DNA from 2 places in the Microbulbifer mixtoriginis genome. Region 2 is predicted to be linked to the other one. Evidence: predicted binding sites of a transcription regulator. Region 2 holds the regulator's gene; the other holds the start of a gene.
What was found. The regulator LexA, encoded in region 2, represses DNA repair genes until DNA is damaged. The targets are predictions, from matches to a motif close to ACTGTNTNTANANACAGT.
Positions count from the first base shown of each region.

Region 1: a site for LexA is predicted at 1,582-1,599, ahead of ruvC (crossover junction endodeoxyribonuclease RuvC). Genes of this name have one in related genera too.

Region 1 covers NZ_CP174285.1:4,367,432-4,371,702, forward strand. The annotation lists gene aspS (aspartate--tRNA ligase) at 1-601, shown strand, start outside; gene ACJJI0_RS19105 (YebC/PmpR family DNA-binding transcriptional regulator) at 707-1,450, shown strand; gene ruvC (crossover junction endodeoxyribonuclease RuvC) at 1,617-2,144, shown strand; gene ruvA (Holliday junction branch migration protein RuvA) at 2,204-2,815, shown strand; gene ruvB (Holliday junction branch migration DNA helicase RuvB) at 2,840-3,862, shown strand; gene ybgC (tol-pal system-associated acyl-CoA thioesterase) at 3,918-4,271, shown strand, end outside.
Region 2 covers NZ_CP174285.1:674,088-678,358, reverse strand. The annotation lists gene ACJJI0_RS02940 (TetR/AcrR family transcriptional regulator) at 1-261, opposite strand, end outside; gene ACJJI0_RS02935 (LOG family protein) at 655-1,293, opposite strand; gene lexA (transcriptional repressor LexA) at 1,458-2,063, shown strand; gene ACJJI0_RS02925 (hypothetical protein) at 2,150-2,404, opposite strand; gene ACJJI0_RS02920 (DUF6586 family protein) at 2,508-2,996, opposite strand; gene topA (type I DNA topoisomerase) at 2,997-4,271, opposite strand, start outside.

The sequences.
Region 1 (4,271 bases), 1.2 Mb from region 2:
TATTATTTTCTTCGGCGCGGATACTGCCAAAGTGGTCTCCGAAGCGCTGGGTGCGCTGCGCTGCAAACTGGGTGAAGACCTCAATCTCTACACCAGTGAGTGGGCGCCCCTGTGGGTAGTGGCCTTCCCGATGTTCGAGGAAAATGAAGACGGCAGCCTCACCGCGTTGCACCATCCGTTTACTGCACCTTCCTGTAGCCCCGAAGAATTAGAGCAGAACCCACTGGGGGCACTGTCGCGAGCCTACGATATGGTGCTGAATGGTACCGAGCTGGGCGGTGGTTCTGTGCGTATCCACGACCAGGCCATGCAGCAGGCGGTATTCCGTATTCTCGGTATCGATGAAGAAGAGCAGAGCGAGAAATTTGGCTTCCTGCTGGATGCTCTCAAGTATGGTGCGCCGCCCCATGGAGGCCTGGCCTTTGGTTTGGACCGCTTGGTAATGTTGATGACTGGCAGCGATTCTATTCGCGATGTGATTGCCTTCCCCAAAACCCAGAGTGCCGCCTGTGTCATGACGGATGCTCCGGGCACGGTGGATGCCAAGCAGTTGCGCGAGCTGAATATCCGCCTGCGCCAGAAAGAAGAAAAAATCAGCTGATTTTCCCCCGACGGGCCGGGCGAAGCGGGCCTGTCAAATCGTGGTGATGGGCATTTCGCTTCGCTTATTGGCCCATCCCTCGCACAGATTGAAGAGAGACGGAACATGGCCGGACATAGTAAATGGGCCAATATCAAGCATCGTAAAGCGGCTCAGGATGCCAAGCGCGGCAAGATCTTTACCAAGATCATTCGTGAGCTGACCGTAGCGGCCAAGGCGGGCCCCAACCCGGACGATAACCCGACATTGCGCGCGACTATCGACAAGGCTCTGGGCGCGAACATGAAGCGCGACACCATCGATAAAGCCATTGCCCGCGGCGCCGGCAATGCGGAAGGTGATAACTATGAAGCTGTGGTTTATGAAGGTTACGGTGTCGGCGGTGTCGCAGTACTGGTGGAGTGTCTGACCGACAACCGCAACCGTACAGTGGCCGAGGTTCGCCACGCTTTCTCCAAGCGCGGCGGCAACCTGGGTACCGATGGCTCCGTAAGCTATCTGTTCACCCGCAAAGGCCAGATGTTTTACGATATTGGCGTGGATGAAGACGCGCTGATGGAAGCGGCCCTGGAAGCGGGTGCTGAGGATATCGAAACCAACGATGATGGCAGCGTTGAGGTGACCACTGAATTTCAGGATTACCTCACGGTGAAAGATGCGCTGGTAGCCGCAGGCTTCACGCCTGATAGCGCTGAAATCGCCATGATCCCGTCCACCACTATCCCATTGGATAAAGAGGGGGCAGAGAAGGTGTTGGCCCTGATCGAGATGCTGGAAGATCTCGACGATGTGCAAAATGTTTACACTAACGCGGATATTCCCGCAGAGGTGATGGAGGAGCTGGGCTGAGTCCCAGTTCAGACCGGGGCGGGCAAGGTTAGCCCCGGTTTACCCTCATATCGCTTTAGCAGATAGCCACTTTTTCTATGCTGTCTGCGATCTTCCTTGACGCCTCGCTCCCACCTTGGGACACTCCCGCCACTATATAAACATACAGATATTTGGGGAACACCTCTTGACCCGAATCCTGGGTATTGACCCCGGCTCGCGTAAAACCGGCTATGGAATTATCGATGTAGAACGGGGTAAGGCCCGCTATGTGGCCAGTGGGGTAATTCGTATTCCCGAAGGCTCCCTACCTGAGCGCCTAAAGCTGATTTTCGACGCGGTTTCTCAGATTGCCCAGCAATACCAACCGGCGCAGATGGCAATTGAAAATGTATTTATGTCTAAGAGTGCGGGCTCAGCCCTGAAACTGGGCCAGGCGCGCGGTGCAGCCATAGTGGCCGGGGCCAATAGTGGTCTCGCCGTGGCTGAGTATGAGGCGCGCAAGGTCAAGCAGGCGGTGGTGGGCAGTGGTGCAGCCGACAAGCTGCAGGTGCAGCACATGGTCAAAACCTTGCTGTCACTACCGGGGACTCCCCAAGAGGATGCCGCCGATGCACTCGCCGTGGCTCTCTGCCATATGCACACGGAGCAGACTCTGCTATTTACCGCCGGCGGAGCGCGCAGCCGCTTTCGCCGCGGTCGCCTCAGCGTTTAGAAAACTCTGCAGAACTTGGCCCTCATTGTGGGCAGCGATAGATAAACCTGGAACAACACATGATTGGAAGACTGAGTGGCACTCTGGCCGCGGTACAGCCCCCTTTGTTACTGATTGATGTGCAAGGGGTGGGCTACGAAGTGCTCGCGCCTATGACCACAATTTTTGAATTGCCCGCCCTGGGACAGCCGGTTCGAGTACACACGCACTTGGCGGTTTCCGAAACGGCCCAGCAACTCTACGGCTTTATCCGCGACGCCGATCGCAAACTGTTCAGAACCTTGATTAAGGTCAGTGGTGTGGGCCCCAAGATGGCCCTGGCAATTTTATCCGGTCTCGATGGTGCGGCTTTGGCACGCTGTGTGGCTGAGGATAATGTTGCGGCACTGGTAAAGGTACCAGGCGTTGGCAAGAAGACGGCCGAGCGTTTGATTGTAGAGCTGCGCGATAAGTTGACCCCGGATTTCGGTGATTCCAACGATATTCCATTGATGGCGGCAGCCACAGCACTCAAGGTAGATCATACCGGCGAGGCCGAGAGCGCCCTGGTGGCCTTGGGTTACAAGCCCACTGAGGCTAGCAAAATGGTGGCCCGCGCGAGCAAGGAGCAGCCTGAAGCCGACAGTGCCACCCTTATCCGCCTGGCCCTAAAGGGCATGGCACCCGCCTAAAGCGGGAGGCTTGGAGTTGTTGCGATGATTGAAGCCGATCGTTTAGTAGCCCCAGAACCTGCGGGGCCCTCTGGGCAGGAAGAGCAGTACGACCGCGCTGTGCGCCCCAAAGCGCTGGCCGACTATGTGGGTCAGCCAGTGGTGCGCGAGCAGATGGAGATCTTTATTCAGGCGGCCAAACTGCGCAAAGAGGCCCTGGATCACACTTTAGTGTTCGGTCCTCCAGGTCTGGGTAAAACCACTCTGGCCAATATTATTGCCGCAGAGATGGGTGTTGCGATCAAGACTACCTCGGGGCCAGTGCTGGAGAAGGCCGGTGATCTGGCCGCGCTAATGACGAATTTGGAACCTGGGGACGTACTGTTTATCGATGAGATTCACAGGCTCAGCCCCCATGTAGAAGAGGTTTTGTATCCGGCCATGGAGGATTACCAGCTGGATATTATGATCGGCGAGGGGCCGGCGGCACGCTCAATCAAGTTGGATCTGCCGCCCTTTACTCTGGTGGGGGCCACTACCAGAGCGGGCCTGCTCACCTCGCCCCTGCGCGATCGATTCGGCATAGTGCAGCGGCTGGAATTCTACAACGTGCAAGACCTCACCAGTATCGTGCGTCGCTCCGCTAGGTTGATGGGGGTTGAGATGGATGAAGGCGGAGCCTTACAAGTGGCGCGTCGCGCCCGCGGTACCCCGAGGATTGCCAATCGCCTGCTGCGCCGTGTGCGCGATTACGCAGATGTTAAGGGCGATGGTGCGGTGGATGCTGATATCGCCGATGCCGCTTTGAATATGCTCAATGTGGATGCAAAAGGCTTCGACTCTCTGGATCGACGTATGCTGTTGGCGATGATCGAGAAATTTGATGGTGGTCCAGTGGGGGTGGATAGTCTCGCCGCTGCTGTGAGCGAAGAGCGGGATACTCTGGAAGATGTATTGGAGCCCTACCTGATCCAGCAGGGCTATATTGCCCGGACACCCCGTGGGCGAGTAGTTACCGGGCTCGCCTATGAACATTTTGGCCTGCCTAAGCCGGATAAGATCAGTTGATGATTCAGCACCTGGTGTTTTTGGGTTGGGTGGCTGTGGAAGTGAGGGAAATTCAATGAAGGAAGAGTTCGGTATTCCTGTAAGGGTTTATATCGAAGATACCGATGCGGCCGGCATCGTGTATTACGTGAATTATTTGAAGTATATGGAGCGCGCGCGCACAGAACTGTTGCGCTCCCTCGGGTATGATAAGCCGGCAATGCCGCAGGAAGGTGTACTGTTGGTGGTACATTCCGCCGAGGTCCAGTACCGTCGTTCCGCCAGGCTCGATGACGCATTGCGCGCCACGGCGGCGATTGGCAAACTGGGGCGTGCCGCAGTGACTTTTGAGCAAAAAATTTGGCGCGGCGATGAGCTAATTTGCGAAGGCGTGGTCAAAGTGGCCTGTGTCGCTGACGACAGCCGCAGG
Region 2 (4,271 bases):
CAACCCTTCAACCTTAAGTGGTTGGCCAGAAGCTATGCGTCGATCCAACTCTGCTTCCAGCGCATCGGTAAATGGTGTTAGGAAACGCTCAAAGACCGCCTGGATCAACTCTTTCTTAGAACCAAAGTGGTAGTTGACCGCCGCCAGATTGACTCCGGCAGTACTCGTAATAGTCCTGAGGGATGTCTCGGTAAAGCCGCGCTCGGCAAAGAGCGCTTCGGCAGCATCCAAGATGCGGTTAACGGTATCCATCTGGCTCATAGATATCAAACCACCATTTAAAACAGCTGTTTAATTTCGGCCAGAGTAACACACTCCCAGCTCGCTGGCGGCTTATTGCACATACAGAAAGAACGGTTGTAGGGGGAAGTCCAACCTGGCGAATCCCCATAGGCAAAATTGGTTTGGTAAATTGGCAGGATAAGATGTAATTACCGAAGCGACTGACCACTACCTCTTCCCATAGGCCTTAGTGCATTCCACTGCGTGGGAAGAAAGATAGGGGCGCTAACTACTATTTAGGGACGAGGCACAGCCGTAGGCTCTGTATTTGGCCTCTACTTCCTGTATTCCTGTTTTTTCTGCCTCCCCTACTCCTCGCCCTATCCGATTGTTAATTAATAAAGAAAGTAACCTAGACATCTCGAAAACTTTTTAATCCCTGGCTCGCATATATTTCATAATCAAATCTGCAGCCTCTTCTACTGCATCCACCACATGAAACAGGTCTAGATCAGCAGAGTCGATACAATTCCGTTCCAATACCGTATCTACCAGCCAATCGTACAGCCCTCCCCAATAACGCTTGCCCACCAAAACTATTGGGAATCGCCGTACTTTTTGAGTTTGTACTAATGTCAGCGCCTCAAATAATTCGTCCAGCGTGCCGTAGCCCCCGGGTAAACCCACAAAGCCCACGGCATGCTTCACAAACATAAATTTACGCACAAAGAAATAGCGAAAATTCAAACTGATATCTTGGTAAGGATTGGCTGCCTGCTCAAAAGGCAGCTCGATATTTAATCCGATTGAAGTACCAGGCTGCTCAAAAGCCCCACGATTACACGCCTCCATCAGACCCGGCCCGCCACCGGTCATCACAGGTATCCCCTCTGCTGCTAAAAGCTCCCCAAGCTTCACCCCTTGCTGATATTCCTGGCTATCTTCAGTGAAACGCGCACCGCCAAAAACTGTTACCGCCCCGTTAAGCGCAACCAAACGCTCAATTCCATCAACCAACTCAGATTGAATGCGCAGAACTCTCCAGGCTTCAGCCATTTTCGCATCAAGCATTATTGTTCTCCCTTGCTGTCAGTTCTTTCAACTTTTCTTTTCATTCCTTGTTTTCTTAAACAATGTAGCAGCTGGACTGCAGGCAGGTGCTCAGTTTGCGAGATCCTTAAATCTGTATATAATCCCAGCAACTGTATAAAAATACAGAAACGCTAGGTAAATCTATGACCAATCTCACAGCACGCCAGACTCAAGTATTAGAGCTGATAAAAGCCTACCTGGACGACACAGGTTACCCTCCCACCCGCGCAGAAATCGCCCAAGAGCTGGGCTTTCGCTCGCCCAACGCTGCAGAGGAACACCTCAAAGCACTGGCACGAAAAGGAGCCATTGAGATGGTTGCCGGTGCCTCCCGAGGTATTCGAATTCCCGACCACCAATCGGGACTTCCCATCGTGGGGCGTGTCGCCGCAGGCAACCCTATTCTGGCAGCCGAGCATATTGAGGATTATTGCGACCTGCCCGCCAGTTTCTTCCACCCACCGGCAGATTATTTATTGCGGGTACACGGCATGAGTATGCGAAATGCCGGCATTCTCGACGGGGACCTTCTGGCAGTACAGAAGACCGAACAAATCAGAAACGGGCAGATTGTGGTTGCGCGGATTGATGATGAAGTAACCGTTAAGCGCTTCCGCCGTAAAGGTAATCAGGCAACGGTACAACTCCTGCCTGAAAACGAAGACTTTGATACCATCCAAGTAGATATGCGGGATAAGAACTTTGTAATCGAAGGATTAGCGGTGGGCGTTATTCGCCAAACTCCGTGAGACTAAAAGATTTACCGCCAATCAAATACAACAACAGCGGCTTCTAGCCGCTGTTGTTTCACTTAATTTTTCGCCTTTACCATAGATTAGTGAATCGTATGGTTAACCGGCATCGACTCTTCCTCTTCAAAGTAACCTGGCTCCAGGTCATCGAGATTTTGCACGGCTTCTATACCCGCCTCTAACATGGCCCGGGCTACCGCTACCTTGTGCTTTCGCAAAAATTGGAGACTCTCGGCTGAGAAACGAATACTCACCAGAGGGTCCTCCTCATGGCCGGCACGGCGCAGAGCCACATCGCCATTGGCCAACTCGATAATCTCAAAAGTTTCGGAGGACATTTGCTTTCCCTTCACTGCACATCAGTTTGCGCCCAGTGTACCACAGGCAATTTAGAAGTTTCAGTGGGCGCAAAAAGATGAATAGAAAGGTAGCGGAGCCCTCTTAGCACTCCTCGAGATTGGCACGCTGTCTAAGTATCAGCTCACTGAGAGCTTTGTGCCATTTAAGCAGCACCTCGAAAGAAAGCTCAATTGGTACTGGTCCGGCGATATTGTGGGTCGGAATAAGGTTGCCAGCTTGCCCCTTTTCCTCCGCTAATGTAGGCAGCCTTAAGAGCTGGTTCCACGCGCGTAATAATTCGCTAAGCCAACTCCCTGGCTCTGAGAGCAATAACTGCAGTTCACTTACTTCAAGGCTCGCTCTCCCCTGGCTGTGTAGGCTATCAAAAATAACCTGTACAGACTCCGGCTCAAAACCCAATTGCAGCTGGTGTGACAGTTCAGCCAGGAAAGCCTGATAGGCTTTCCACAGCTGCAACAAAGCACCTTCTTCCAGGGCCATTCGCTGAATAGTAGAGTCATAACTACTTGTGGCCAGCAGCTGACTCTTACGCAATGCCGAAGTGACTAGGCCGGTATAGGGGTTACTCATTTACTTTTTTGCCGCCGCTTTCTTAGCTGCCGGCTTTTTCTTGGCCGCCGCTTCGACTTTCCAGGAGCCATCCCGGTAAAAAGCCTTCCAACCCGTGGCCTTTCCATCCTCCTCAGACTGAACATACTGCTCTTGGGTCTTACGGCTGAAGCGAACTACCGTATCGCGCCCCTGATCATCCTGTGAGGGAGCCGAGAACAAGAAACTGTACTTAGGGTCAATCTCACTTTGGTGAGGCAGTAGCTCTTTTATCAGCGGGGCACGGGTCTCACGGTTTTTCGGAAACTGGCTGGCGGCCAGGAATAATCCGGAGGCACCATCGCGGAGAATGTAATGATCCTCAACCTTCAGGCAAGCCAACTCCGGCATAGGAACCGGATCCATTTTGGGTGGCGCCGGCTGGCCATTTTTCAACAGCTTGCGGGTGTTCTTACAGGCTTCGTTAGTACAGCCAAAGTATTTACCAAAACGGCCTGACTTCAGCTGCATGTCGCTACCGCACTTGTCACACTCAATAATCGGACCGTCGTAGCCCTTGATTTTGAACGTGCCCTGCTCTACCTCGTAACCATTACAGTCTGGGTTATTTCCGCAGATATGTAGCTTTCTCTGCTCATCAAGCAGATAACTATCCATCGCCGTGCCGCACTTAGGACAGCGGCGTTTCTCCCGCAGCTGGCGGGTTTCGGCATCTTCATCCTTATCCGCGTCCACGGCCTCATCGCCTGAGACCAGATTCATCGTGTTGGTGCAACGCTCCTTAGGAGGAAGCGCGTAACCGGAGCAACCAAGGAATACACCGGTAGAACCTGTGCGGATCTGCATATGGCGACCGCACTTACTGCACTCGATATCAGTATCTGTCGGCGTGTTGCGCCGCATACCCGCATCACTGGACTGAGCTTTTTCCAACCGAGAAGAGAAATCCTGATAAAACTCGTCGAGTAACTGCTTCCAACCTTTATCGCCATCGGCAACCGCATCCAGAGATTCCTCCAGGCTTGCGGTAAAACCGTAGTCCATCAGATTTTTAAAACTTTCGCTGAGGCGGTCGGTGACAATATCACCCATTTTTTCCGCATAAAAACGGCGGTTCTCAAGCCGCACATAGCCCCGATCCTGAATTGTGGAAATAATAGAGGCATAGGTTGAGGGCCGGCCAATACCACGCTTTTCCAGCTCTTTCACCAGAGCGGCTTCGCTAAAACGAGCCGGAGGCTTGGTGAAATGTTGTTTCGGGTCCAGCTGCTGCAGAGACAGCTTATCGCCAACCTG